2 regions of the Mesorhizobium sp. B2-4-18 genome follow, and region 2 is predicted to be linked to the other one. Evidence: riboswitches for the same ligand, from Rfam matches in the RefSeq annotation. Region 2 holds a riboswitch; the other holds the start of a gene.
The links. Region 2 has a riboswitch for cobalamin ahead of FJ527_RS05750 (DUF1636 family protein). Riboswitches for the same ligand answer to the same signal wherever they lie in the genome.

Region 1: linked by a shared signal. The riboswitch ahead of bluB (5,6-dimethylbenzimidazole synthase) and the one ahead of FJ527_RS05750 (DUF1636 family protein) in region 2 are both predicted to bind cobalamin.

What each region holds. Positions count from the first base shown of each region.
Region 1 is NZ_VFUW01000005.1:46,964-51,370, forward strand. Features, by position in the region: gene FJ527_RS13525 (pirin family protein) at 1-355, opposite strand, end outside; gene FJ527_RS13530 (DUF2277 domain-containing protein) at 395-661, opposite strand; gene FJ527_RS13535 (exodeoxyribonuclease VII small subunit) at 754-1,005, opposite strand; gene FJ527_RS13540 (histone deacetylase family protein) at 1,009-1,935, opposite strand; cobalamin riboswitch at 2,114-2,296, shown strand; partial or broken gene bluB (5,6-dimethylbenzimidazole synthase) at 2,368-2,973, shown strand; gene FJ527_RS13550 (hypothetical protein) at 3,090-4,073, opposite strand; gene FJ527_RS13555 (TetR/AcrR family transcriptional regulator) at 4,164-4,407, opposite strand, start outside.
Region 2 is NZ_VFUW01000002.1:457,360-461,766, forward strand. Features, by position in the region: gene FJ527_RS05735 (NADH-quinone oxidoreductase subunit B) at 1-409, opposite strand, end outside; gene FJ527_RS05740 (NADH-quinone oxidoreductase subunit A) at 400-765, opposite strand; gene FJ527_RS05745 (winged helix-turn-helix domain-containing protein) at 1,101-2,300, shown strand; cobalamin riboswitch at 2,330-2,537, shown strand; gene FJ527_RS05750 (DUF1636 family protein) at 2,575-3,003, shown strand; gene cobW (cobalamin biosynthesis protein CobW) at 3,006-4,043, shown strand; gene cobN (cobaltochelatase subunit CobN) at 4,063-4,407, shown strand, end outside.

The DNA of each region.
Region 1 (4,407 bases), on a different contig from region 2:
CGGAGTGGACGATGCCGCGACCGGCCGTCATCAGGTTCACGTCGCCGGGTTGAATGACCATTTCGGTGCCGAGCGAATCGCGGTGCCTGATCTTGCCGTCGAACAGATAGGTCACGGTCGACAGGCCGATATGCGGGTGGGGACGGACATCGAGCGCCTGGCCCGCGCGCATGATCGCGGGACCCATTCGATCGAAGAAGATGAACGGCCCGACCAGGCGCCGCTTGGCGGTCGGCAAGGCGCGACGCACCTCGAAACCGCCAATGTCCTTGGCGTTAGGGATAACCATCAGCTCGATCTGGTCGCTGGCGAAGGCATCGCCGGCCTCAGGGTCCTTGCCGGGGAAGAAGCTCATGAACTCTCCTCGTCAGCGGTCAGTGGGCGCTTGGGCATATCAGGCGAACCGGATCGCCGCTTTTGCTTTTAATTTGGCTGCCACCTCTTCGCGATTGCGCGGATGCTGGTGGGTTTCGAGGGAATCGAGCAATTCGCGTGCGGATGCCGCGATGGCTTCGACGGCATGATCGAACGCATGCTGGTTCTTGGCAGAAGGCCGCGTCGTGCCGCTCAGCTTGCGGACAAACTGCAGTGCCGCGTCGCGGACTTCGTCGTTGGTTGCCGGCGGATCAAAATTGAACAGGGTCTTGATGTTTCTGCACATCGCTTCCGTATCTCCTCTTGTCCGTTTCAATCGGGACGAACTGTATCCTCAATGATGATCGTGTCCAAAAACCGGTAAGGCTGCTCCGGACCTCAGTCCGCGTCGAGCGGCTCGGTTCCAACCGGCTTGCCGTCGCGCGACAGCCTGATCTTCTCGACCTTGTCCTCGGCGGCCTTCAGCAGCCGGTCGCAATGAACCTTCAGCGCCTCGCCGCGCTCGTAAATCCGGATCGACTGGTCGAGCGGTACGTCGCCACGCTCCAGATCATCGACGATCTTCTCCAGTGCGTCGAGTGCCTGTTCAAAGCTCATCGCCTTGACGTCTTCGTTGATCTCACCGGTCATCATTCATCCTTTCATCAGTCGCCCGACATGGGCGGCGACCGAAAATGCCAATCCCTGCAGATCGTAGCCGCCCTCGAGCAGGCTGACGAGCCGGTTACCGCCGTGGATTGCGGCGCGCTGCATCAGCTGGCCGGTCGCCCAGTCGAAATCGTCCTCGGTCAGATTGATTTCCGCCAGCGGGTCGCGATGGTGCGCGTCGAAGCCGGCCGAAACGATAATCAGATCCGGCGCGAAATTGTCGAGTGCCGGCAGCACGCGCGACAGGAACGCATCGCGAAACACCTCGCTGCCCGTCCGAGGCGCCAGCGGCGCATTGACGATGTTGCCGGCGCCGGTCTCACTCTTCGCGCCCGTGCCGGGATAAAGCGGCATCTGGTGCGTCGAGCAATAGAGCACCGAGGGATCGTCCCAAAAAATATCCTGCGTGCCGTTGCCGTGGTGCACGTCCCAGTCGACGACCGCGACACGCTCGGCGCCGTGCTTCTTCTGCGCATGGCGCGCTGCGATTGCCGCCGTGTTAAAGAAGCAGAAACCCATGGCCGTGGTCTTTTCGGCATGGTGGCCGGGCGGACGGGCGGCGACGAAAACGTTGTCGGCGCGGCCCGCAAAGACGTCGTCGACGGCAGCATTGGCGGCACCGATCGCCGTAATCACCGCTTGCCAGCTTTTCGGGCTGGCGGTGGTGTCGGCGTCGATGCGGGCAATGCCTTCGTCGGGGATGGCGGCGCGGACACGCGCGACGAAATCGGCGGGATGCGCGTAGAGGATGGTCGCCTCGTCGCCGTGCGGTGCCTCGACGCGGTCAAGCGTGGCAAAAGCTTCGTCGTCGAGCACGCGCTCGATGGCGCGCAGGCGGTCGGGCCGCTCGGGGTGACCGGGCGGCGTGATGTGTTCGAGAAAGATCGGGTGCGTGTAGAGACGGGTGGCCATGCCCCCTATCTAGTGCCCCGGCGTCGTGATGGCCATGCGTTGCGGCTTGATCGCTGGGGAAAATCGAACCTGCGTCCATTCATGTCGCTGCGGGCATTGGCGGCGCCGGCCCTTCGGCGTAAGGTCGCAACCACTGCCTGGTGCCCGCCGGGCTGTTTGTTTTAGCCGCATTTTGCGACGCCAAGTGATTCCACTTGGCTGCAAATGCCCTGGCGGGAGAATCGGGAACACGGTTGAACTCCGTGGCGTGCCCAACGCTGTGAGGGGGACCGCGCCGGTAAATGCCACTGTCGATGACGGGAAGGCACCGGACGCGGGTTGATCCCGAGCCAGAAGACCGGCCTGGCAGGCATCGTCATCCGCATGGTCAGGCGGATGACATCGATTGCAATCGCAAGGGGACAAGCGATGCCGGAAGCTATGACCACTCCAATGGGCGATGGATTTGACCAGATTGCGCGCGACGCTGTTTACCGCGCCATCTTCACGCGGCGCGACGTCCGCAGCCATTTTACATCGGAGGCCATCGACGACGAGGTGCTGGCGCGGCTGCTGCTTGCCGCCCACCACGCGCCATCGGTCGGCTTCATGCAACCTTGGAATTTCATCGTCATTCGCGATGCCGCGCGGCGGGCGGAAGTGCGCGACCTGTTCCTGGCCGCGCGAGAACGGGAACTGCCTGAAATCGAGGCAGAACGGCAGGCGCTCTACCGCAAGCTTAAGCTGGAAGGCATTTGCGAAAGCGCGCTCAACATCTGCATCACCTGCGACCGCGAGCGCTCGAAAGGCTCGCCGCTGGGGCGCTGGCACAATCCGGAGATGGATCTCTACAGCACGGTCTGCGCCGTGCAGAATTTCTGGCTGGCGGCACGCGCCGAGGGCGTCGGCGTCGGCTGGGTCAGCATCATCGAGGCGCAAGCGCTGAAAAGCTTGCTGGCCATTCCCGATCAAGTGACGCCGATCGCCTATCTCTGCGTCGGCCGCGTTTCCGAATTCGCACCGAAGCCGGATCTCGAAACACACGGCTGGGGCCGGCGGCTGCCGTTGCCCGAGCTTATCATGAGCGAGACTTTTCGCGGACAAGGCGAAGCGCCGCTCAAATCAGCAGTGGCGCGCCTCGGTACCGCCGCCGGTGCGCCCGCGAGCCTAGCCGATCAGCGCGTCGCGCCGGCCGTGCCCCAGCGCGAACCGCCGAAAGTGGAGAGCGCCTTGTCCTTGAGTTCCCTGAACTTCGACGAGGCTTCGGCCAGCCTGGCGTCCCAGGCGGCATCGGGCACCTGACCCTCGATGGTCTTGAAATAGACCTGCATCAGGCAGGCAATGGCGAACGGCTCAATGAAGGCCGCCTTGAAAGCCCAGGCAAAGACGATTGCCAGCACGAAAGCCCAGCCGGCGAGCTGCCCGGGCATGACGTAAAGAATAGCGGCTGCCGGAGCCAGCATCAGCAGGAAAATCACGAACGACACGCCCCACATGATGACCCCTAGCCAGACGGCATTCTTGACCATGGTCTTGCCGTTCTGGGCGTAGAGCACAACGCCTTGGCGCGCGGTTTCGAACGGCGAGGACGAACTGATGCGGATGTTGTAGCCGAGAATGATCTCGTCGACATAGGTCAGCGACAGGCGAATCACCGTGTTGAGGAACGAAACCAGGCCGCTCAGGCCAGGAATGGGCAGGAAGGCCGCGATGCCGCCGAGCAGGCCGGTGATGGCGCGTATGGCGCCCTTGACCAATTGGTCGACGACGAAAAGGATATTGGCCTCGGCAAAACGCTCGGTCACGACTTCTTTCGCGTAGGCGATCTGGTTCTGGCCGTGGGGAATATCATTGCCGTCGATCAGATGCACCATGACGGCGATATGGCCCGCCTTGACGACGTAGAGGATGTATTCGCGGATCCAGTAGACGGCGATCGAGACGATGCCGAAACCGACCACGCCACCCCACATCGCAAAAGACAATGGTCCGTCGGGATCGGTAGAAATATGGCCGACGCCATAGCCGACGGAGGCGCCGGTGCCGGTGGCCACGATGTAGGCCAGCGTGATGCCGAAATAGACGATCATGCGAAAGACAATGAAAGGCCAGGTCCGCATCATGATGGACACCGACCTGCCGATATCGAAATCCCACATGCCCCGAATCTCCCCTCAGAGATGGCTGCGGAGGATGCGCTCAAACCGGCTATTGTCAATTGCAGGCAGTGGCGGGACTGCCATGGTGGTTCATCTTGAAAGCGCTTCCGGCTTTTTCAGCAGGCCTTCGAGCAATTGCTTGAACGCGGCCACCACCATCTTCGATGTCGTTTCGGGATCTTGCGAATTGGCGATGCGCTGCGCGGCCTGGCTGCTCGCCCCATTGATCAGCCGCGCTGCCGACTCCGGGTCGACGCCGGGGACGACCACCCCTTCCCGCTGCAGCGCTGTCAGATGATCGGTCATTGAACCGACGCAGGCATTGGCATTCGAC
Region 2 (4,407 bases):
ACGAACCCATCGAGATGACGTAGCGCGGCTCCGGCATCTGGTCGTAGACCTTGCGCAGCGCCGGCGCCATCTTGTTGGTCAGCGTGCCGGCGACGATCATGATGTCGGACTGGCGCGGAGACGCGCGCGGCGCGACACCGAACCGCTCCGAATCGTAGCGCGGCATCGAGGTGTGGATCATCTCGACCGCGCAGCAAGCCAGACCGAAGGTCATGAACATCAGCGAGCCGCTGCGCGCCCAGGTGATCAGCGCCTCGGTCGAGGTGACCAGAAAACCCTTGTCGGCAAGCTCATTGTTGATTTCGAGGAAGAAGGGATCGTCCTCCCCCACCGGCCTGCCGGTGTTGGGATCGATAATACCTTTGGGCTTCGGCGCGACGAGGGTGCCTGAACTGTCGTTCAATCCCATTCCAGCGCTCCTTTTTTCCATTCATAGGCAAAGCCGATGGTCAGCACTGCCAAAAACACCATCATTGACCAGAAACCGAGCATGCCGATCTTCGAGAAGGACACTGCCCAGGGGAAGAGGAAGGCAACTTCCAGGTCGAATATAATGAACAGGATCGACACCAGGTAGAAGCGGATGTCGAATTTCATGCGGGCATCGTCGAACGAGTTGAAACCGCACTCGTAGGCGGAAAGCTTTTCGGGATCGGGGTTGCGATACGCCACCAGGAACGGAGCCGCCAGCAGCGCCAGGCCGACGACCAGTGCCACGCCGATAAACAGGACGATGGGCAGGTACGAACTGAGAAGTGCGTTCATGCAGCGGCTTTCCGTTGGCGCCAATCCACTTTGACTACAGCACCGAACCTTAATGCGGAAGCGTGACAGATTAACCGCTGAACCGTTTTAAGGGGCCTATGCTGCAACGCGGCGAGGGTTAGCGCAGCACTTCCAGCGAAGCAAGTCAAACCTTGTTCAAAACACCGAGCTGGACGGCATTCCGGGAGAAACTGGTCCCATCCGCTCCTGTTTGATTTCCTTCGCTTTTAACTCCACTTTTCTCTCCTGACAGGGTTGCCGCCAAAACCCTGCTAGCATGGACGGGAATCACGCCGAGCAATGACGCCAGACAGGTCCATCAGGGACGCATCCGAATGAAGGAAAAGATCTCGCTTGCCGCCGCGCGGCGCATCGCGCTCGCCGCCCAGGGATTTCTCGATCCCCGCCCCGCCGGCACGCCGGACCGCCGCCATTTCGCCCGCGTTCTGTCCCGCACCGGCCTGTTGCAGATCGATTCCGTCAGTGCGGTGGTGCGCGCTCATTACATGCCGCTCTATTCGCGTCTCGGCCCCTATCCCCTCGCTTTGCTCGACAACGCCGCCGTGACGCGCAAGCGCACCGTCTTCGAATATTGGGCGCATGAAGCCTCGTTCCTGCCGGTCGAGACCTACCCACTGATGCGCTGGCGCATGCAGCGCGCCGAGCAAGGCGATGAAATGTATCTGGGGCTGGCCAAATGGGGCCGCGAGCACGCCGCCTATATAGAAGAGATCTACCGCGAGGTCGTCACGCGCGGGCCGATCGCCGCTTCGGCGCTCGAAGGCCAGAAAGGCTCCGGTGGCTGGTGGGGTTGGAGCCATGCCAAGCACGCCTTCGAATGGCTGTTCTGGGCCGGGCGCATCACCACCGCGCACCGGCGCGGCTTCGAGCGCTTTTACGACCTGCCGGAGCGCGTGCTGCCGCAGGCGATCCTCGATCTGCCGGTACCGACGCCTGAGGACGCGCACCGCGAATTGCTGCGCATTTCCGCCCGTGCCCATGGCGTGGCGACATCAGGCGACCTGCGCGATTATTTTCGACTCTCGCCGGCCGACATGAAAGGCCGGCTGGAGGAACTGGTCGAGCTCGGCGACTTGCTGCCGGTCCGTGTCGAGGGCTGGGACAAGCCGGCTTACCTTCACAAGGACGCCCGTATCCCGCGCAAGATCGAGGCCCGCGCTCTGCTGGCGCCGTTCGATCCGGTCGTCTTCGAGCGTTCGCGCTCGGAGCGGCTGTTCGACTTCCATTACCGCATCGAAATCTACACGCCGGCCGACAAGCGCCAATACGGCTACTATGTCCTGCCTTTCCTGCTCGGCGACAGGATCGTGGCGCGCGTCGACCTCAAGGCTGACCGGCCGGCCAGTGTCCTGCGCGTCCATGCCGCCTACGCCGAGCCCGGCACACCGCCCGAAACCGCAGCCCAGCTCTTCGAGGAATTGAAGCAGATGCAGGGCTGGCTTGGCCTCGAGCGCATGGAAATAACGCCTGCCGGCGACCTCGGCCCGGCGCTGTCCGACATCGCGGTGTCGTAAGCTCGCGTTGACACCGCTGCCCGCAAGAGCCTAAATCCCATCCAGACGGTCTCCTCTCGGCAAAGGGAGGAGCCAAGAGGGAATGCGGTGCGGGATTGAAGATCCCAAATCCGCGGCTGTCCCCGCAACTGTGAGCGAAGAGCCAAGGCCGAAAGCCACTGGGATTGTCCCGGGAAGGCGGCTACCCAAGGCGATGACCCGCGAGCCAGGAGACCTGCCGTCTGGAATGCAAGAATCCGATCGCCTGGCGGGTTTTCCGGGCAAGGAGCCTGATGTGGATCGCGACAGCAGTTTTTCGGCTGAAACAACCGACATTTCGTCCGGCGGGGATCATCCCCTGGCCGGCATCACGGTCATCGTCTGCGCTTCCTGTCGCGACGAGACCGGCTCCGACGCCCATCCCCGGGCCGGCGAACTTTTGGCCGAAGATACGCGCCAAGCCGCCTCGGGCGAGAAGATTCGCATCCGCACGGTCGAATGCCTCGGCAATTGCAAGCGCCGCCTGAGCGCCGCGATCCTGCGCGACGGCTGCTGGAGCTATGTGTTCGGCGATCTGACCGCGAGCAGCGGCGCCGATCTGGTCACCGGCGCGAAACTCTTCGCCACCTCGAGCGACGGCCTCATTCCCTGGCGGGGCAGGCCCGACAGTCTCAAGCGCGGCCTCGTTGCCCGCATCCCTCCCCTCGACATGCTGAAAGATTGATCATGACAACATCTCTGTCCCGCGTTCCCTGCACCGTCGTCACCGGCTTCCTCGGCGCCGGCAAGACGACGCTGGTCCGCCATCTCCTGGAAAACGCCGGCGGCAAGCGGATTGCCATCATCGTCAACGAGTTCGGCGACATCGGCATCGACGGCGAGATCCTCAAGGGATGCGGCATCGACACCTGCCCAGAGGAAAACATCGTCGAACTGGCCAATGGCTGTATCTGCTGCACCGTGGCCGACGATTTTGTGCCGGCGCTCGACAAGATCCTGTCGCTGACGCCGAAGGTCGACCATATCCTGATCGAAACCTCGGGCCTCGCTCTGCCCAAACCGCTGGTCCAGGCTTTCCAGTGGCCGACGGTGAAGAGCCGCGTGACCGTCGATGGCGTCATCGCCGTGGTCGACGGTCCCGCACTGGCGGAAGGCCGCGTCGCCAATGACATGGACGCCCTGCAGGCGCAGCGCGCGCAGGACGAGAGCCTCGACCATGACGATCCGGTCGAGGAAGTGTTCGAGGATCAGATCGCCTGCGCCGACCTGATCATCCTGTCGAAGAGCGACCAGATGGACGCCGCCGGTTCAGCCCGCGCCAAGGCCATCGTCAACGAACACTCCGCCCGCGCCGTGAAGATCGTGCCGACGTCTCATGGCAAGGTCGATCCCTCGGTGCTGCTCGGGCTCGGTCTCGCCGTCGAGGACGACATCGAGAACCGCAAGTCCCACCATGACGGCGCATTCGATCACGAGCATGACGACTTCGACACGTTCATCGTCGACATTCCCTCGATCGCCAATCCCGACGAGCTGGCAAAGCGCGTCGCCGCGGCCGCCGAACAGGAAAACGTGCTGCGCGTGAAAGGCTTCGTCGAGGTCGGCGGCAAACCTATGCGGCTCCTGCTGCAAGCCGTCGGCCCGCGCGTCAATCATTACTATGACCGCGCCTGGACCGCTGGGGACGACCGCCGCTCGCGGCTCGTCGTTATTGGCCTCAAGGGGCTGAACCGCCCGGCGATCGAACGTATCCTCGCCGGCTGATTTTCAGGCCCGGGCCGCGATGCACATCCTCACCACGACCTCCGCCTCGCTCGACGACCTCGCCGAGCCTGTCGATCTCAGGCAGGCGCCGGCGGATATCGTGGCCCTGTCCTTCACCGACAGCGATCTCGCCGGACTGGCTGCGGCGTGGAAGGCCGACGCTGGTCGCCTGCCCTCGATGCGGCTGGCCGCACTGCGCGACCTGCGCCATCCCATGTCCGTCGACCTCTGGATAGACAGCGTCGCCCGCCACGCCAAAGTCATCCTGGTGCGCATCCTCGGCGGCTACGACTGGTGGCGCTATGGCTGCGACCAACTGGCGGTGATTGCCCGCAAACGCGGCATCAAACTGGCGCTGCTTCCC